Regions from separate parts of the Shigella sp. SIG3 genome, predicted to be linked through region 1. Evidence: predicted binding sites of a transcription regulator. Region 1 holds the regulator's gene; each other region holds the start of a gene.
What was found. Region 1 encodes Fur, which represses iron uptake genes when iron is present. Its sites were predicted from a motif close to ATAATAATGAGAACNACTATCAA; they were not measured.
Positions count from the first base shown of each region.

Region 2: the regulator Fur is predicted to act here: its motif matches at 2,024-2,046, upstream of fhuF (siderophore-iron reductase FhuF).
Region 3: the regulator Fur is predicted to act here: its motif matches at 4,401-4,423, upstream of sufA (Fe-S cluster assembly scaffold SufA).

Region 1 is NZ_JBQZXE010000021.1:25,543-32,540, reverse strand. Features, by position in the region: gene seqA (replication initiation negative regulator SeqA) at 1-398, opposite strand, end outside; gene ybfF (esterase) at 583-1,347, shown strand; gene ybfE (LexA regulated protein) at 1,487-1,780, shown strand; gene fldA (flavodoxin FldA) at 1,920-2,450, shown strand; gene uof (fur leader peptide) at 2,660-2,746, shown strand; gene fur (ferric iron uptake transcriptional regulator) at 2,739-3,185, shown strand; gene chiQ (ChiQ/YbfN family lipoprotein) at 3,269-3,595, opposite strand; gene chiP (chitoporin ChiP) at 3,632-5,038, opposite strand; gene glnS (glutamine--tRNA ligase) at 5,617-6,998, opposite strand, start outside.
Region 2 is NZ_JBQZXE010000013.1:48,304-55,301, reverse strand. Features, by position in the region: partial or broken gene ACUU1I_RS04910 (helix-turn-helix domain-containing protein) at 1-461, shown strand, start outside; gene bglJ (DNA-binding transcriptional activator BglJ) at 419-1,096, shown strand; gene fhuF (siderophore-iron reductase FhuF) at 1,134-1,922, opposite strand; gene ACUU1I_RS04895 (DUF1435 domain-containing protein) at 2,063-2,299, shown strand; tRNA gene ACUU1I_RS04890 (tRNA-Leu) at 2,338-2,424, opposite strand; tRNA gene ACUU1I_RS04885 (tRNA-Leu) at 2,459-2,545, opposite strand; tRNA gene ACUU1I_RS04880 (tRNA-Leu) at 2,574-2,660, opposite strand; gene rsmC (16S rRNA (guanine(1207)-N(2))-methyltransferase RsmC) at 2,937-3,968, opposite strand; gene holD (DNA polymerase III subunit psi) at 4,071-4,484, shown strand; gene rimI (ribosomal protein S18-alanine N-acetyltransferase) at 4,453-4,899, shown strand; gene yjjG (pyrimidine 5'-nucleotidase) at 4,914-5,591, shown strand; gene prfC (peptide chain release factor 3) at 5,682-6,998, shown strand, end outside.
Region 3 is NZ_JBQZXE010000075.1:4,655-11,652, reverse strand. Features, by position in the region: gene ydiJ (D-2-hydroxyglutarate dehydrogenase YdiJ) at 163-3,219, shown strand; gene menI (1,4-dihydroxy-2-naphthoyl-CoA hydrolase) at 3,216-3,626, shown strand; gene ACUU1I_RS13715 (YdiH family protein) at 3,726-3,914, shown strand; gene sufA (Fe-S cluster assembly scaffold SufA) at 4,462-4,830, shown strand; gene sufB (Fe-S cluster assembly protein SufB) at 4,839-6,326, shown strand; gene sufC (Fe-S cluster assembly ATPase SufC) at 6,336-6,998, shown strand, end outside.

The DNA.
Region 1 (6,998 bases):
TTACCATTTTTCAGCAGCGTTTGTTCATCTGCCGCAAAGTACACGCGTGTACGACCGTGCAACGATTCCGTTGCTTCGGCAAACGCCTGGGCGTCAAGAGAATATAGTGTAGACAACAGCAGCATAAAGCGATTGACCGCTCGCTTTTGCTCTGCGTATTCGTCCGAAAGCAGAAGTTCACGCATTGCGCGAACCTTGTCTTTAATCGTTTTGACCGGCTTCGCTTCGACGATAGCAGGTGACGCAACGCGAACCTCTTTCGTCACCGGAGCAGCAGGCTGTGATGCGGCGGAAAATTTCAACATACGCCGTAAAATGTCGGATGCGCTCTCGCCGATATGCTTAGTGTGGCTGGCAATATAGCTGTAGAGTTCATCATCAACTTCAATCGTTTTCATCTTAATCCAGTGCAGTGTCTTAGCTGAATACAAGTCGCCAAGAGTATATGAATAAATCCCGGCAGCGGATAGCGTCAAGCCTGGCTTGCAGAAAAACTCGGAATAAACCTTATTTGTTGCAGCCCTGTGGCACAATGGTCAACATAATACCCTAACCCGACAACGCGAAAAAAAGAACTTTGCCATGAAATTAAATATCCGCGCGCAAACTGCACAAAACCAGCACAATAATTCTCCCATCGTTCTTGTCCATGGTCTGTTTGGTAGCCTCGACAACCTTGGCGTACTGGCTCGCGATCTGGTAAACGATCACAATATCATCCAGGTTGATATGCGTAACCACGGTCTTTCACCAAGAGAGCCGGTAATGAATTACCCGGCGATGGCGCAGGATCTTGTTGATACCCTGGATGCACTGCAGATCGACAAAGCAACATTTATCGGTCACTCCATGGGCGGTAAAGCGGTAATGGCACTTACTGCACTGGCCCCCGATCGCATCGATAAACTGGTGGCGATCGATATCGCACCGGTCGACTATCACGTACGCCGTCATGATGAGATTTTCGCAGCTATCAACGCGGTCAGTGAATCGGACGCACAAACTCGCCAGCAAGCAGCAGCAATAATGCGCCAGCATCTTAATGAAGAAGGGGTGATTCAGTTTCTGTTGAAATCTTTTGTTGACGGGGAGTGGCGCTTTAACGTACCGGTATTGTGGGATCAGTATCCGCATATTGTGGGTTGGGAGAAAATCCCGGCATGGGATCACCCTGCCCTGTTTATCCCTGGCGGCAATTCTCCGTATGTTAGCGAGCAGTACCGTGATGATTTACTGGCACAATTTCCACAGGCACGGGCGCATGTGATTGCAGGCGCGGGTCACTGGGTCCATGCTGAAAAACCGGATGCGGTATTACGCGCTATCCGTCGCTATCTCAATGATTAACGCAACTGATTAAAAACCCAGCGTCCGCGTCGCTTTCCGCGCGTGGGCGTTGGCGTGAGTCATCGCGCTGATGTATTATGGCGCGCTATCCATCCGGGCAGAGGCCTGGCTGATTGTTTCCCCCGAAGTCACCAAGATCATGGCCAAAGAACAAACGGACCGTACGACATTAGATCTGTTCGCGCACGAGCGTCGACCGGGACGACCGAAAACTAATCCGCTTTCGCGCGATGAACAGCTGCGTATTAATAAACGCAACCAGCTAAAACGCGACAAAGTACGTGGCCTTAAGCGTGTCGAACTGAAGCTGAACGCGGAAGCTGTCGAGGCGCTGAACGAGCTGGCGGAATCGCGTAATATGAGCCGTAGCGAACTGATCGAAGAGATGTTAATGCAGCAACTGGCGGCGCTGCGTAGTCAGGGCATCGTTTAAATTTCCACTTTCATGTAGCACAGTGTGCAGTCCTGCTCGTTTGCTGATTCCGCAAGACTGCCTGTTCTGCTATGATTGCCTTTATCCGTGGGCAATTTTCCACCCCCATTTCAATAAGTTTCAAGAGGTTATTTCACTCATGGCTATCACTGGCATCTTTTTCGGCAGCGACACCGGTAATACCGAAAATATCGCAAAAATGATTCAAAAACAGCTTGGTAAAGACGTTGCCGATGTCCATGACATTGCAAAAAGCAGCAAAGAAGATCTGGAAGCTTACGACATTCTGCTGCTGGGCATCCCAACCTGGTATTACGGCGAAGCGCAGTGTGACTGGGATGACTTCTTCCCGACTCTCGAAGAGATTGATTTCAATGGTAAACTGGTTGCGCTGTTTGGTTGTGGTGACCAGGAAGATTACGCCGAATATTTCTGCGACGCATTGGGCACCATCCGCGACATCATTGAACCGCGCGGTGCAACCATCGTTGGTCACTGGCCAACTGCGGGCTATCATTTCGAAGCATCAAAAGGTCTGGCAGATGACGACCACTTTGTCGGTCTGGCTATCGACGAAGACCGTCAGCCGGAACTGACCGCTGAACGTGTAGAAAAATGGGTTAAACAGATTTCTGAAGAGTTGCATCTCGACGAAATTCTTAATGCCTGATGTGATGCGGCGTAGACTCATGTCTACGCCGTATTAATAGATAATGCCAATCAAAATAATTGCTACAAATTTGTAACTTTTGCTGTTGTACCTGTACAATGTCCCAGTGTTCAAGTGGCCTTGCCGTTGTAAATGTAAGCTGTGCCACGTTTTTATTAACAATATTTGCCAGGGACTTGTGGTTTTCATTTAGGCGTGGCAATTCTATAATGATACGCATTATCTCAAGAGCAAATTCTGTCACTTCTTCTAATGAAGTGAACCGCTTAGTAACAGGACAGATTCCGCATGACTGATAACAATACCGCCCTAAAGAAAGCTGGCCTGAAAGTAACGCTTCCTCGTTTAAAAATCCTGGAAGTTCTTCAGGAGCCGGACAACCATCACGTCAGTGCGGAAGATTTATACAAACGTCTGATCGATATGGGTGAAGAAATTGGTCTGGCTACGGTATATCGCGTACTGAACCAGTTTGACGACGCTGGTATCGTCACCCGCCACAATTTTGAAGGCGGTAAATCCGTATTTGAGCTGACACAGCAACATCACCACGATCACCTGATTTGCCTCGACTGCGGCAAGGTTATCGAATTTAGTGATGATTCCATCGAAGCGCGTCAGCGTGAAATTGCCGCAAAACATGGCATTCGCCTGACTAACCACAGTCTCTATCTTTACGGTCACTGTGCCGAAGGCGATTGCCGCGAAGATGAGCACGCGCACGAAGGCAAATAAGCCAGCCTGAACGAGAAAAGCCAACCTGCGGGTTGGCTTTTTTATACAAGGGAAATAAGAAAAGCGAGAGTTACAGCTCTCACTTATTTGTTATTACTGCGTATTTCCTGCCAGACCTTATCACAATCGGCTTTCACCGCCTGATCATTTCCGGTTTGCGTTGCACGCAGACACTGCTGATAATCCAGTACGCGTACACTTTCCTGGTCGGCAAACTGCTGATGTTGTTTCTCTTTCTTCAGCACGTTTAACACGCTCTGGCAGGCTTCAATTTTTTCTGGCGAACCTTGCGCGGTGTTGATACAGGCGCTGTATGCCTCTTTCAGACGGCTGTCTTCCTGTGGTGCGGTTGATTGCGCACAAGCTACCAGCCCCGATGCCATCATGGCGATGAGAATCAGTTTTTTCATTGAATGCGGCAGGCACAAAACCTGCCGCGTCGGGCATCAGAAGATGGTGAATGGTGCGATTACCATAAATTTCACGTCACGCTCATCCTGGAAGATGTTACCGTAACCGCCGCCCCAGCTTGGGATGTCGGAGTGGTTGTCGTATTCGGTGAAGTGCAGTTTGAACATCGTGCCTTTGGCGCGACCGTCCTGAATGGTGTAGACCGCATCCAGGCTGTAGGCAGACTCTTCAATAGTCCGGTTTTTGTCGTTGTACGCATCCGGATTGCTCTGCCAGGTCGCAGGTTTAGCATCCCATGCGTAAACGTAGGAAGCGCCGATGGCGAAGCCTGGAAGATTCCAGTTTTTCAGGTCATACATCGCACCGAAGAAGACCGCTTTTTCGCCGTTAGCGTTGAAGTAGGAACGGTTATCCCACCAGATATCCAGGCGGCCGTTGGAGGAAGCGTAGGTTGGGGTCATACGTTGCAGGAAGTATCCCTGCTGACTGTCAGCCTTAACCCAGGTGCCTTCGAGGCGCAAATCCACTACGTCAGCCGCCCGGTAACCAAAGGTCAACGCTTGCAGCCAAGCGGTGCCGTCATAAAGATCGTTGACGCTGCGATCGTCAACTTTATCGCGGGTACCATAGAACTGGTAGCTGGTGGTTAACGGGCTACCGGCGATATCAAATTTGTAGCTGGCTTTGGCAAAATATTGATCGATATACCCTTCCGCCTGACCAAATGCCGCTTCCAGTACGAAGTTATTTTTGAAGTCGTATTTCGCACCGATGGAGTGCAGATAATCAACTTTGGTGGTTTTATCGTTCTGATAAAACTCATCCATTTCCAGATGCCACGGCGCTTTGTATTCGTTGGTCCACATGTAGGAGAAACTCAAGGCACCAGCATCGCCGTAATCAAAATTCGCCCCGGCTTCCGCCCCCTGATAAGTACCCGGCATAAAGCTCCAGTGCGGCGCTAACAGCGTTTGACCGGTTGGCTGAATGTAACCTGCCCTCGCCCAAACCGGACCGTATTTAAATTTGGCCGCAGCTTTATACAGGCTTATACCGCTTTTGTCGCCGGACCAGTCTTCGTCATAGGCTTTATTACTTTTTGAAAACGCGATTTCGTTCGGGTGGGAGCTGTCGCCGTTTTCCGCCATTTCAATCGCCGTAAACGCAGCAATATCAAGGCCGAACATATCAGCAGCATAACCGGACTGAAAATCGAGGTTGGCATTCCAGGTGGAGTGAAAAAGGTTGGTTTTGTATTTGTCGCCGTCGGTAACATCTTTACGGTCGCGTTCACGCTGCCAGTAATAGATACCGCCGGTTAAGGTTGAATCGTCGATGAATCCTTCGGCGCGAGCCTCCGGCATTGCCATAAAGCCCGACATTGCTGTAACACCGGCAATAGCCAGCGCCAGCGTACTACGTTTGCCACTAAACGTACGCATGGGTTAATCCTCTTTGACGTATAAATTGCTGCACCAAAGGTGAACAGCGAAAAAAAATAAAAATTAAAAAAGTAGCGTTGAGAAAAGTCTCGCTGACTACAGGAACAGACTATTTTTCGCGACGCGAATTATCAATCTCTTTCTGTAACCAGAATGTAAGAACATGAGCAACCGCACATATTTTGATGATTTTTGTTACAAGGCTTAAGTTTGCGGTTGAAAGGCTTGCAGAAGAATAAAAACGTGAAATTCCAGCAAGATGAAAGCGGTTACATTTTATTTAATTATGTTTTGTGATTTTAAATTTATTTTATGGATAAATTGCGAAGCGGAATTAATTCGCGAAGAAAAGCAGAAAAAACGCCGCAGAGCGCGGCGTTTGGGATTGTTTGCTATTTCTTGCCGGATGCGGCGTGAACGCCTTATCCGGCCTACAAAAGCACGCAAATTCAATATATTGCAGAGATCATGTAGGCCTAATAAGCGAAGCGCATCAGGCAATTTAGCGTTTGAAATTTATTGTCTATTTATTGCCGGATGCGACGTAAATGCCTCACCCGGCTTGGTAGAACTTAAAATTACTCGCCTACTTTCGCCCAGGTATCACGCAGCCCAACGGTGCGGTTAAATACCGGTTTTTCGGCCGTGGAATGGCGGCTGTCGAGGCAGAAGTAACCTTCACGCTCAAACTGGAATGCTTTACCCGCTACCGCATCTTTCAGCGACGGTTCAGCAAAGCCCTGTTTGATCACCAGCGATTCCGGGTTAATCACCGACAGGAAATCATCCGCAGCACCTGGGTTAGGCACGCTGAACAGACGATCATACAAACGGATTTCAACCGGCAGCGCATGTGCCGCGCTCACCCAGTGAATAACACCTTTGACTTTACGACCATCTGCCGGATCTTTGCTTAAGGTGTCGGCGTCATAAGTACAGAAGATGGTGGTGATATTACCTTCGGCATCTTTCTCCACGCGTTCAGCCTTAATGACGTAAGCATTACGCAGACGCACTTCTTTACCCAGCACCAGACGTTTGTACTGCTTGTTAGCTTCTTCGCGGAAATCGGCGCGATCGATCCAAATTTCACCGCTAAACGGCACCTGACGGCTCCCCATTTCCGGTTTGTTCGGATGGTTCGGCATGGTGACCATTTCGCCTTCGCCCTGATAGTTTTCGATAACCAGTTTCACCGGATCGATAACTGCCATTGCGCGCGGCGCATTTTCGTTGAGATCTTCACGGATGCAGGATTCCAGCGACGCCATCTCAATGGTGTTGTCCTGCTTGGTCACGCCGATGCGTTTGCAGAACTCACGAATAGAAGCCGCAGTGTAACCACGACGACGCAGACCGGAAATGGTCGGCATACGCGGGTCATCCCAGCCTTCAACGTGCTTGTCGGTCACCAGCAGGTTCAGCTTACGCTTGGACATCACAGTGTATTCCAGATTCAGGCGCGAGAATTCGTACTGGCGCGGATGAACAGGAATGGTGATGTTATCCAGTACCCAGTCGTACAGACGACGGTTGTCCTGGAACTCAAGCGTACACAGAGAGTGCGTAATACCTTCCAGCGCATCGCTGATGCAATGGGTGAAGTCGTACATCGGGTAGATGCACCACTTGTTGCCAGTCTGGTGGTGTTCAGCAAATTTAATGCGGTACAGCACCGGATCGCGCATTACGATAAATGGCGACGCCATGTCGATTTTCGCACGCAGGCAGGCTTTACCTTCTTCAAAACCACCGGCACGCATTTTTTCGAACAGCGCCAAGTTCTCTTCAACGCTGCGGTCGCGGTACGGGCTGTTTTTACCCGGCTGCGTCAGGGTACCGCGGTATTCGCGGATCTGTTCCGGTGTCAGTTCATCAACGTACGCCAGGCCTTTATTGATCAGTTCGATCGCATAGGCGTGGAGCTGATCAAAATAATCGGAGGAGTAACGGACGTTAC
Region 2 (6,998 bases), on a different contig from region 1:
TGTCACGCTCCTGGTATTCCCAGGCTGTAGAACTGCTCATGTGCCCTACGGCGACGTTATTGTCTGATGTTGAACCCATTGAGAATCTGGTCAAGACCGTACGTTCCGGCAATACGCATGCAGAGCGTATCAGCGCCATGCTGACCTCTCCGGCAATGACTGAAACTCATGATTTTAGCTATCGCTCCGTCATTCTCACTCTTTCAGAGCGCAAGGTACTGCGGCTATTAGGTAAAGGATGGGGCATCAACCAGATAGCTTCATTGCTTAAGAAAAGTAATAAAACTATCAGCGCCCAAAAAAACAGTGCGATGCGTCGACTGGCAATTCACAGCAACGCTGAAATGTATGCATGGATAAATAGCGCGCAGGGTGCAAGAGAACTTAACTTGCCTTCTGTTTATGGAGATGCCGCAGAATGGAACACAGCCGAATTAAGAAGAGAAATGTCGCACTCATAGAAAAATGCGTCATGAGTAGTATCGGTATTGAGAGTTTATTCAGAAAGTTTGCGGGCAACCCTTATAAGCTCCATACCTATACCAGTCAGGAGTCATTTCAGGATGCCATGTCGCGGATCTCGTTTGCGGCGGTCATTTTTTCTTTTTCTGCCATGAGAAGTGAGCGGAGAGAGGGATTATCTTGCCTGACTGAGCTGGCGATTAAGTTTCCGCGTACCCGGCGTTTAGTTATTGTGGATGATGATATTGAAGCTCGGCTGATTGGTTCATTGTCGCCATCACCGCTGGACGGTGTATTAAGTAAAGCGTCAACGCTGGAGATTTTTCATCAGGAATTCTTTTTGTCATTAAATGGTGTACGTCAGGCGACCGACCGACTGAACAATCAGTGGTACATTAACCAAAGCCGGACGTTAAGCCCGACGGAGAGAGAAATATTGCGCTTTATGTCGCGTGGCTACTCAATGACACAAATTGCCGAGCAGCTTAAACGTAATATCAAAACGATCCGAGCGCATAAATTTAATGTGATGTCGAAACTGGGCGTCAGTTCTGATGCAGGGTTGTTGGAGGCCGCAGATATTCTGTTATGTATGCGGCATTGCGAAGCAAGTAATGTGTTGCATCCCTATTAATCCGCATGATGCCGGGTTTACTTCCCCGGCAGTGCTTTCATTTCAGCGTACAATAGCCACATTGCTGCACATCCGGTAAGCGATAACGCTGGCAGCAAGTGCGGCGCACCAGCAGGCCGTCGCGCAGTACCACGGTACGCCAGAGTGGATTATCTTCACCGTTCGTGAGCGTTTTCTCAAAAAAGAGGGCATGGCGCAGCGATTCAACAGTAGCCTCGCCGAGCAGTTGCTTCATCTCAGTGAGATACCAGTTGATCAAATAACCGGTATTACTCCAGATAAGTTTGCCGTTGATCTCTCCGGTCGCTTCTAGTGCTTGCACAACCGGAACCAGCGCCTGGCTGATTAACGTTTCCATTCGCTGCTGCGGCGAATGTGGTGTTGCGTTTTTATCTTCACACACATCGACCCAGAAACAGGCGACGCGTCCGGTTTCGTGAAACTCAGCATGGAAATGTTCCGGCGACACATCTAATGCTTTTTCCTGCGTCAGTAGCGCCAGCATTAATGGTGGCACCATCAGGCCGATATACCATTGTGCCCATAGTGAGATCAGCGGTTTGTTCTCGCGGATCATCGTTGGTTGGTTGCGATAGATATGATCGGAATAGACCGCCAGTAGAGAACTTAGCGCATTCGGTGATGACCATTGCGCCAGCGTCATGGCGTTAAGCGGAGCGGGTTCATCCAGGCGGATAAACTCCAGCAAATGTTCACGATGTTTGGCGATCATCGCCCGTACGGCTTGTGCAAGCCCAGCATCCTGCGGCTGGAGATGCGTTCGCCAGATGACATCTTCATAGAGCGGTGCGGAACGATAGGCCATAATCGTGATAGTAATCTAAATGATAATGATTGCTAATCCTATCGATAGGTTTACTCGATAGCAAGGGATTTCTCTGGCTTGCAAATGATAAAAATTATCATATGATATTGGTTTTCATTATCAATGAAAGAGATGAAACCATGTTGCAACGTACGCTGGGCAGTGGCTGGGGAGTGTTGCTGCCGGGATTGCTGATTGCAGGGCTGATGTATGCGGATTTATCGCCGGATCAGTGGCGGATTGTCATTCTGATGGGATTAGTATTGACGCCGGTGATGCTGTATCACAAACAGTTGCGGCATTACATTTTGCTACCATCGTGCCTGGCGCTTATTGCTGGCATCATGCTGATGATAATGAATTTGAATCAGGGATGACAAAACAGGGAAGAAACAAGAAAGGAAGTAAAGATAATTGGTGCGAGGGGGGGGACTTGAACCCCCACGTCCGTAAGGACACTAACACCTGAAGCTAGCGCGTCTACCAATTCCGCCACCTTCGCACAGTCATCTTACTTTTTTTGATATCGCCTCGTTTGGTGCGAGGGGGGGGACTTGAACCCCCACGTCCGTAAGAACACTAACACCTGAAGCTAGCGCGTCTACCAATTCCGCCACCTTCGCCCAGTGCGAGCAATATCAACGTGGTTTTTGGTGCGAAGGGGGGGACTTGAACCCCCACGTCCGTAAGGACACTAACACCTGAAGCTAGCGCGTCTACCAATTCCGCCACCTTCGCATACCATCAATTCTTAAAAAGAATTGCTACCACGGAGGCGCATTCTAGTGGTTTTCAGCTTTTCGTCAATAGTTAATTATCGCCTGATGTGTAATTGCTGGAAAAATGTCCATCAGGAAACTAGCGTGCAGGTTTGGTAGGCATGCGGGGGCAGATGCCAGATGCGACGCTGGCGCGTCTTATCTGGCCTACGAAGGGCTAACGTGCAGGTTTTGTAGGTCGGATAAGGCGTTCACGCCGCATCCGACACGGTATGCGGCGACAGATATCAGATACTCAACCTTTCTTCGCCTGGCGGGTCATAATGGCGCGATATACCTTGAAGCGCCCGGTTTGCGTGATAACTTCATGGAAGCCAAATGTCTCATCCAGCACGTCCGGGTAAGGCAGGAAGGCGTTCGCTACAATTCGCAGCTCGCCGCCGCTATTAAGATGACGCACCGCGCCACGAATCAGCGTTTGCGCCGCATCCAGGCTGGTTTGCATCCCATCGTGGAACGGCGGGTTGGAGATGATCATATCAAAACAACCTTTCACCTCGGAAAAGACGTTGCTGGCAAAGACTTCACCTTCAACACCGTTGGCTGCAAGTGTTGCGCGGCTGGCTTCTACCGCCGGGGCAGAGACATCGCACAAGGTGAGACGAATTTTCGGCGAATGGCGCGCAAAGGCAACTGAAAGTACACCCGCGCCACAGCCGACATCCAGCACTTTACCTTTCGTGTGCGGAGTTAACGTCGAGAGCAGCAACTGGCTACCGACATCCAGACCGTCGCGGCTAAACACGCCAGGCAGCGTTTTGACCGTCAGGCCATCGACGCTGTATTCGCCCCAGAATTTATCCGCATCAAATACTGGCTGTTTTTCCAGACGACCAAAATAGAGGCCACAGCGACGAGCGCTGTCGACTTTATTCAACGGCGCATAATCTGCCAGCATCTGCTCAGCGCTGCGCACGCCGCTGCGGTTCTCGCCAACGACAAAAATATCTGTCCCCACTGGCAGCAGAGAAAGTAAATTCATCAACTGGAACTGGGCTTCCGGTTTGTTCTTCGGCCAGTAGTAAATCAGCGTATCGCAATCTGCGACATCATTCGCCGTGGCGACCAGACTAAAACGGGCGTTATCCCCCATCTGGCAGCTTAACACCTGCCAATGGTGGAATTGCTGGGTATGAGCACGGCTGGCCGCGGTATCTAAACGCGCGGGCAGGTCATCCTGTAAGTCTCCGGCAAACAGAATACGGCTTTGTTCGAAATCATCACTGTGACGCAGCAAGACTTCACTTGCCGGGGTAAATGCAGACATGGAATGCTCCTCAATTGATACTGGCGGCGATTATAGCCATATGTTGGCGCGGTATCGACGAATTTGCTATATTTGCGCCCCTGACAACAGGAGCGATTCGCTATGACATCCCGACGAGACTGGCAGTTACAGCAACTGGGCATTACCCAGTGGTCGCTGCGTCGCCCTGGCGCGTTGCAGGGGGAGATTGCCATTGCGAGCCCGGCACACGTCCGTCTGGTGATGGTGGCAAACGATCTTCCCGCCCTGACTGATCCTTTAGTGAGCGATGTTCTGCGCGCATTAACCGTCAGCCCCGATCAAGTGCTGCAACTGACGCCAGAAAAAATCGCGATGCTGCCGCAAGGCAGTCGCTGCAACAGCTGGCGGTTGGGTACTGACGAACCGCTATCATTGGAAGGCGCTCAGGTGGCATCACCGGCGCTCACCGAATTACGGGCAAACCCAACGGCACGCGCCGCGTTATGGCAACAAATTTGCACATATGAACACGATTTCTTCCCTCGAAACGACTGATTTACCAGCGGCTTACCACATTGAACAACGCGCCCACGCCTTTCCGTGGAGTGAAAAAACCTTTGCCAGCAACCAGGGCGAGCGTTATCTCAACTTTCAGTTAACGCAAAACGGCAAAATGGCGGCGTTTGCGATTACGCAAGTGGTGCTGGATGAAGCTACATTGTTCAATATTGCGGTCGATCCCGACTATCAGCGTCAGGGGCTGGGTAGGGCGCTGCTGGAACATCTGATCGACGAACTGGAAAAACGCGGCGTGGCGACACTATGGCTGGAAGTCCGTGCCTCAAATGCTGCCGCCATTGCCCTGTACGAAAGTTTAGGCTTTAACGAGGCGACGATTCGCCGCAATTACTACCCCACCACGGACGGTCGCGAAGACGCCATCATCATGGCGTTGCCAATCAGTATGTAAGACAAGGTGGAATAATGAAGTGGGACTGGATTTTCTTTGATGCCGATGAAACGCTGTTTACCTTTGACTCATTCACCGGCCTGCAGCGGATGTTTCTTGATTACAGCGTCACCTTTACCGCTGAAGATTTTCAGGACTATCAGGCCGTTAACAAGCCACTGTGGGTGGATTATCAAAACGGCGCGATCACTTCATTACAGCTTCAGCACGGGCGTTTCGAGAGCTGGGCCGAACGGCTGAAAGTTGAAGCAGGCTTGCTTAACGATGCCTTTATTAATGCGATGGCGGAAATCTGTACGCCGTTGCCGGGCGCGGTTTCTCTGCTTAACGCCATTCGTGGCAACGCTAAAATCGGCATCATCACCAACGGTTTTAGCGCCTTGCAGCAAGTGCGTCTGGAACGGACGGGCCTGCGTGATTACTTCGATTTGCTGGTGATTTCCGAAGAAGTTGGCGTTGCCAAACCGAATAAGAAAATTTTCGATTATGCGCTGGAACAGGCGGGCAATCCTGACCGTTCACGCGTGCTGATGGTTGGCGACACTGCCGAGTCCGATATTCTCGGTGGCATCAACGCCGGGCTTGCGACCTGCTGGCTGAATGCGCACAATCGCGAGCAACCAGAAGGCATCGCGCCCACCTGGACCGTTTCTTCGTTGCACGAACTGGAGCAGCTCCTGTGTAAACACTGATTGCCTCCCCCCCGTTGATGGGTAAAATAGCCGCAATTTTTCGTTTTCAACAAGCGCGGCGCGATGCCGCTTACTCAAGAAGAAAGAATTATGACGTTGTCTCCTTATTTGCAAGAGGTGGCGAAGCGCCGCACTTTTGCCATTATTTCTCACCCGGACGCCGGTAAAACTACCATCACCGAGAAGGTGCTGCTGTTCGGACAGGCCATTCAGACCGCCGGTACAGTAAAAGGCCGTGGTTCCAACCAGCACGCTAAGTCGGACTGGATGGAGATGGAAAAGCAGCGTGGGATCTCCATTACTACGTCTGTGATGCAGTTTCCGTATCACGATTGCCTGGTTAACCTGCTCGACACCCCGGGGCACGAAGACTTCTCGGAAGATACCTATCGTACCCTGACGGCGGTGGACTGCTGCCTGATGGTTATCGACGCCGCAAAAGGTGTTGAAGATCGTACCCGTAAGCTGATGGAAGTTACCCGTCTGCGCGACACGCCGATCCTCACCTTTATGAACAAACTTGACCGTGATATCCGCGACCCGATGGAACTGCTCGATGAAGTTGAGAACGAGCTGAAAATTGGCTGCGCACCGATCACCTGGCCAATTGGCTGCGGCAAGCTGTTTAAAGGCGTTTACCACCTTTATAAAGATGAAACCTATCTCTATCAGAGCGGTAAAGGGCACACCATTCAGGAAGTCCGCATTGTTAAAGGGCTGAATAACCCGGATCTCGATGCTGCGGTTGGTGAAGATCTGGCACAGCAGCTGCGTGACGAACTGGAACTGGTTAAAGGCGCGTCTAACGAGTTCGACAAAGAGCTGTTCCTTGCGGGCGAAATCACTCCGGTATTCTTCGGTACTGCGCTGGGTAACTTCGGCGTTGATCATATGCTGAATGGCCTGGTGGAGTGGGCGCCTGCGCCGATGCCGCGTCAGACCGATACCCGTACCGTAGAAGCGAGCGAAGATAAATTTACCGGCTTCGTATTTAAAATTCAGGCCAACATGGACCCGAAACACCGCGACCGCGTGGCGTTTATGCGTGTGGTGTCCGGTAAATATGAAAAAGGCATGAAACTGCGCCAGGTGCGCACTGCGAAAGATGTGGTGATCTCCGACGCGCTGACCTTTATGGCGGGTGACCGTTCGCACGTTGAAGAAGCGTATCCGGGCGATATCCTCGGCCTGCACAACCACGGCACCATTCAGATCGGCGACACCTTTACCCAGGGTGAGATGATGAAGTTCACCGGTATTCCGAACTTCGCACCAGAACTGTTCCGTCGTATCCGCCTGAAAGATCCGCTGAAGCAAAAACAGCTGCTCAAAGGGCTGGTACAGCTTTCCGAAGAGGGCGCGGTGCAGGTGTTCCGTCCAATCTCCAACAACGATCTGATCGTTGGT
Region 3 (6,998 bases), on a different contig from region 1:
AGTCACTTACTATTGTAAGCTCCTGGAGTTCACTCGCTTGCCGCCTTCCTGCAACTCGAAATCCATAGAGTAAATAAACATCACCTTTCAGTGCGCTATTGCAGCCGCCTGAAAGAATAGTGTATCGACCTACATCACAGACCGCAGGAAAGGGTCAATATAATGATTCCACAGATTTCCCAGGCACCCGGCGTCGTTCAACTGGTGCTTAATTTTTTGCAAGAGCTGGAGCAACAAGGTTTTACCGGCGATGCGGCGACAAGTTATGCCGATCGTCTGACAATGTCGACCGACAACAGTATTTACCAACTTCTCCCCGATGCGGTGGTATTTCCGCGTTCAACCGCAGATGTGGTGCTGATCGCCCGTCTTGCCGCGCAGGAACGCTATTCATCGCTGATCTTTACCCCCCGCGGCGGCGGCACCGGCACTAACGGTCAGGCGCTCAACCAGGGGATTATTGTTGATATGTCCCGCCATATGAACCGCATCATCGAAATTAACCCTGAAGAGGGCTGGGTGCGCGTTGAGGCCGGGGTGATAAAAGACCAACTCAATCAGTACCTGAAACCGTTCGGCTACTTTTTTGCGCCGGAACTTTCGACCAGCAACCGGGCAACGCTCGGTGGGATGATCAATACCGATGCATCCGGTCAGGGATCGCTGGTCTATGGCAAAACGTCAGATCACGTACTTGGCGTACGCGCGGTGTTGTTGGGGGGCGATATTCTCGATACGCAACCTTTACCCGTCGAGCTGGCGGAAACGCTGGGTAAATCCAATACCACAATCGGGCGAATTTATAACACGGTTTATCAACGTTGCCGTCAGCAACGCCAGTTAATCATCGACAACTTCCCCAAACTTAACCGCTTTCTTACCGGTTACGATCTGCGTCATGTCTTTAACGATGAGATGACCGAGTTCGACCTGACGCGCATTCTGACGGGTTCAGAAGGGACGCTGGCCTTTATTACCGAAGCGCGGCTGGATATTACGCGCTTGCCTAAAGTGCGCCGTCTGGTGAATGTCAAATATGACTCTTTTGACTCTGCGCTGCGTAACGCGCCGTTTATGGTTGAGGCGCGGGCGCTTTCGGTAGAGACGGTGGACTCAAAAGTGCTGAATCTGGCGCGGGAAGATATTGTCTGGCATTCCGTCAGCGAGTTGATTACCGATGTGCCTGACAAAGAGATGCTCGGACTGAACATTGTGGAATTTGCTGGTGATGATGAGGCGCTGATTGACGAGCGAGTTAATGCACTCTGTGTGCGGCTTGATGAGCTGATTGCTAGCCAACAGGCAGGTGTGATTGGCTGGCAGGTGTGCCGCGAGCTGGCGGGGGTTGAACGTATCTATGCGATGCGCAAAAAAGCCGTTGGTCTGCTTGGCAATGCCAAAGGTGCCGCTAAGCCAATTCCGTTTGCTGAGGATACCTGCGTACCGCCGGAACATCTGGCCGATTATATTGCTGAATTTCGCGCGCTGCTCGACAGCCACGGCTTAAGCTACGGTATGTTCGGTCACGTCGACGCAGGTGTCTTGCACGTCCGTCCGGCACTGGATATGTGCGATCCGCAACAAGAGATTTTGATGAAGCAAATCTCTGATGACGTGGTGGCGCTGACTGCGAAATACGGTGGTTTGTTGTGGGGCGAGCACGGCAAAGGTTTTCGCGCTGAATACAGCCCGGCGTTTTTCGGTGAGGAACTTTTTGCAGAACTGCGCAAAGTGAAAGCGGCATTTGACCCGCATAACCGACTCAACCCAGGGAAGATTTGCCCGCCAGAAGGTCTCGATGCGCCGATGATGAAAGTGGACGCGGTGAAGCGCGGTACATTCGATCGGCAGATCCCCATTGCGGTACGCCAGCAGTGGCGCGGTGCGATGGAGTGTAACGGCAACGGTTTATGCTTCAACTTTGATGCCCGTAGTCCGATGTGTCCGTCGATGAAGATCACCCAGAACCGGATTCATTCACCGAAAGGGCGCGCAACGCTGGTGCGTGAATGGCTGCGCTTGTTGGCGGATCGCGGCGTTGACCCACTCAAACTGGAACAAGAACTGCCTGAATCCGGCGTCAGTTTGCGGACGTTAATTGCCCGCACGCGCAATAGCTGGCATGCGAATAAAGGCGAATATGACTTCTCACACGAAGTCAAAGAGGCGATGTCGGGCTGTCTGGCCTGTAAAGCTTGTTCGACCCAGTGCCCCATCAAAATTGATGTGCCGGAGTTTCGCTCTCGTTTTCTGCAGCTCTATCACACCCGTTATTTACGCCCGCTTCGCGACCACCTCGTTGCTACGGTCGAGAGCTACGCACCGCTGATGGCACGCGCGCCGAAAACCTTTAACTTCTTCATTAACCAGCCGCTGGTGCGCAAACTCTCGGAAAAACATATCGGCATGGTTGATTTGCCACTGCTGTCGGTCCCCTCGCTACAACAACAAATGGTGGGGCATCGCTCGGCAAACATGACGCTGGAACAGCTTGAAGCTCTCAATGCAGAGCAGAAAGCGCGCACGGTGTTGGTGGTGCAGGACCCCTTTACCAGCTATTACGATGCGCAAGTGGTGGCGGATTTTGTCCGTCTGGTTGAAAAATTAGGTTTCCAGCCTGTGTTACTGCCATTTTCGCCAAATGGCAAAGCCCAGCATATCAAAGGCTTTCTTAATCGTTTTGCGAAGACGGCGAAAAAGACGGCGGATTTCCTCAACCGTATGGCTAAGCTTGGGATGCCAATGGTGGGCGTCGATCCGGCGCTGGTACTTTGTTATCGCGATGAATATAAACTGGCGCTGGGCGAGGAACGTGGCGAGTTTAACGTCTTACTTGCGAATGAATGGCTGGCAAGCGCACTTGAGTCACATCCAGTGGCTACAGTCAGCGGTGAATCATGGTATTTCTTTGGTCACTGTACCGAGGTTACCGCTTTGCCGGGCGCGCCAGCACAATGGGCCGCGATATTTGCCCGTTTTGGCGCGAAACTGGAAAATGTCAGCGTGGGTTGCTGCGGCATGGCAGGGACTTACGGACATGAAGCGAAAAACCATGAAAATTCGCTCGGGATCTATGAGTTATCCTGGCATCAGGCTATGCAGCGACTGCCGCGTAACCGCTGTCTGGCGACCGGATATTCCTGCCGTAGCCAGGTAAAACGGGTTGAAGGCACGGGGGTACGCCATCCTGTGCAGGCTTTACTGGAGATTATTAAATGATATGGAAACGGAAAATCACCCTGGAAGCACTGAATGCTATGGGTGAAGGAAACATGGTGGGGTTCCTGGATATTCGCTTTGAACATATTGGTGATGACACCCTTGAAGCGACAATGCCAGTAGACTCGCGGACAAAGCAGCCTTTCGGGTTGCTGCATGGAGGAGCATCCGTGGTACTGGCCGAAAGTATCGGTTCCGTTGCCGGTTATTTATGTACCGAAGGTGAGCAAAAAGTGGTTGGTCTGGAAATCAATGCTAATCACGTCCGCTCGGCACGAGAAGGGCGGGTGCGCGGCATATGTAAACCGTTGCATCTCGGTTCGCGTCACCAGGTCTGGCAGATTGAAATCTTCGATGAGAAAGGGCGTTTGTGCTGTTCGTCACGATTGACGACCGCCATTTTGTGACGTTGTCACCAGAAAAGTGTGACGCATATTGCTTTTGGTCATTATCTGCACAGTAAACGGTGGTATACTGTGCAGGTCTTGTCTAAAAGCGAGGATGCTATGTCTACTCAACTTGATCCCACCCAGCTGGCCATTGAATTTTTACGCCGTGACCAGAGCAATCTTTCACCTGCCCAATATCTCAAACGTCTGAAACAACTAGAACTTGAATTTGCTGACCTGCTTACTCTCTCTTCTGCTGAATTAAAAGAAGAAATCTACTTTGCCTGGCGTCTGGGCGTGCATTGATCCTGACTTAATGCCGCAAGTTCGCCAAATCGACCTGGATTAACCTCCGTCCAGGTTCGATGACCTTCTTAATACTGCTTATCTACCGCCTGATATTGTTCAAAAATAATACTAATCGCAGTTTGTGTTAAAACGGCGGGTTAGCTTTATGAGATTATTCTTATCGCCCCTTCAAGAGCTAAGCCACTGAGAGTGCCGGAGATAAGCGCCGGATGGGGTAGAAACCCTTAAGCCTGTGTCGCACAGACTTAAGGGTTTTCTTATTTCTGAACGCTGCACTTTTTTACCTATCTCTTAAATAGTCATTTTCAATACAACTTTTTCTTTTTCATCACAGCCTTAATGCTCCTTAGATAATAACCATTATCTAACAATGAGATACCTAATTCTTAGCGTGCCTGTTAACCCACACATCAGGGGCTATGCTTATTAAAAGCAGGCAAAAAGCATGTTTTACGGTAAAGCCCCTGCGTTTGCTGGGTTGAACTGATAATCATTATCACTAACATGCTGTTATACGCTGAAAGCGATGAAGTGAGGTAAATAGATGGACATGCATTCAGGAACCTTTAACCCACAGGATTTCGCCTGGCAAGGCTTAACGCTGACACCCGCAGCGGCGATACACATCCGCGAGCTGGTGGCAAAGCAGCCAGGTATGGTCGGCGTGCGCTTAGGTGTGAAGCAAACGGGCTGCGCGGGCTTTGGCTATGTGCTCGACAGTGTTAGCGAGCCGGACAAAGACGATCTGCTGTTTGAACACGACGGCGCGAAGCTGTTTGTCCCGCTGCAATCGATGCCGTTTATTGATGGCACGGAAATCGATTTCGTTCGTGAAGGACTTAATCAGATATTCAAATTTCACAACCCTAAAGCCCAGAATGAATGTGGCTGTGGCGAAAGCTTTAGGGTATAGGCGGTACTATGTCTCGTAATACTGAAGCAACTGACGATGTCAAAACCTGGACCGGCGGCCCGCTGAATTATAAAGAAGGATTCTTCACCCAGTTAGCCACCGATGAGCTGGCAAAGGGGATAAACGAAGAGGTGGTGCGCGCAATTTCGGCGAAGCGTAATGAGCCGGAGTGGATGCTGGAGTTTCGTCTAAACGCCTATCGCGCATGGCTGGAGATGGAAGAACCGCACTGGTTGAAAGCGCACTACGACAAGCTGAATTATCAGGATTACAGCTACTACTCAGCACCATCGTGCGGTAATTGTGACGACACTTGCGCGTCTGAACCTGGCGCGGTGCAGCAAACTGGCGCGAACGCCTTTTTAAGTAAAGAGGTGGAGGCGGCGTTTGAGCAGTTGGGCGTTCCCGTGCGGGAAGGCAAAGAGGTGGCGGTGGATGCCATTTTCGACTCTGTTTCGGTTGCCACCACTTATCGCGAAAAACTGGCGGAGCAGGGAATTATTTTCTGTTCCTTTGGTGAGGCGATCCACGATCACCCGGAACTGGTGCGTAAATATCTCGGCACCGTGGTGCCGGGGAATGACAACTTCTTTGCAGCACTTAATGCGGCGGTAGCCTCTGACGGTACGTTTATTTATGTGCCTAAAGGCGTGCGCTGCCCGATGGAACTTTCCACCTATTTTCGCATTAACGCGGAAAAAACCGGGCAGTTTGAGCGCACAATTCTGGTGGCCGACGAAGACAGCTACGTCAGCTACATTGAAGGCTGTTCCGCTCCGGTGCGTGACAGCTATCAGTTGCACGCGGCAGTGGTGGAAGTCATCATCCATAAAAACGCCGAGGTGAAATATTCCACGGTACAAAACTGGTTCCCTGGCGATAACAACACCGGCGGTATTCTCAACTTCGTCACCAAGCGTGCTTTGTGCGAAGGCGAAAACAGCAAAATGTCATGGACGCAATCAGAAACCGGGTCAGCGATTACGTGGAAATATCCCAGCTGCATTTTGCGCGGCGATAACTCCATTGGTGAGTTTTACTCAGTGGCGCTGACCAGCGGTCATCAGCAAGCGGATACCGGCACCAAGATGATCCACATCGGTAAAAACACCAAATCGACCATTATCTCGAAAGGGATCTCTGCCGGACATAGTCAGAACAGTTATCGCGGCTTAGTGAAAATCATGCCGACGGCAACCAATGCGCGCAATTTCACTCAGTGCGACTCAATGCTGATTGGCGCTAATTGTGGGGCGCATACCTTCCCGTATGTCGAATGTCGCAATAACAGCGCACAACTGGAGCACGAGGCAACGACATCACGTATTGGTGAAGATCAACTGTTTTACTGCCTGCAACGCGGGATCAGCGAAGAAGACGCCATCTCGATGATTGTTAACGGTTTCTGCAAAGACGTGTTCTCAGAACTGCCGCTGGAATTTGCCGTTGAAGCACAAAAACTCCTCGCCATCAGTCTTGAACACAGCGTCGGATAAGGAATAAACATGTTAAGTATTAAAGATTTACACGTCAGCGTGGAAGATAAAGCTATCCTGCGTGGATTAAGCCTCGACGTTCGTCCCGGCGAAGTTCACGCCATTATGGGGCCAAACGGTTCGGGCAAAAGTACTTTATCGGCAACGCTTGCCGGGCGCGAAGATTATGAAGTGACGGGCGGCACGGTTGAGTTCAAAGGCAAAGATTTGCTTGCACTGTCGCCGGAAGATCGTGCAGGCGAAGGCATCTTTATGGCCTTCCAGTATCCGGTGGAGATTCCAGGCGTCAGTAACCAGTTTTTCCTGCAAACGGCACTTAATGCAGTGCGCAGCTATCGCGGCCAGGAAACGCACGACCGCTTTGATTTTCAGGATTTGATGGAAGAGAAAATCGCTCTCCTGAAGATGCCGGAAGATTTATTAACCCGTTCGGTAAACGTTGGTTTTTCCGGCGGCGAGAAAAAGCGCAACGATATTTTGCAAATGGCGGTGCTGGAACCGGAGTTATGCATTCTTGATGAGTCGGACTCCGGGCTGGATATTGACGCATTAAAAGTGGTCGCCGATGGCGTGAACTCGCTGCGTGATGGCAAGCGCTCATTCATCATTGTTACGCACTACCAACGCATTCTCGACTACATCAAGCCTGATTACGTTCATGTGCTATATCAG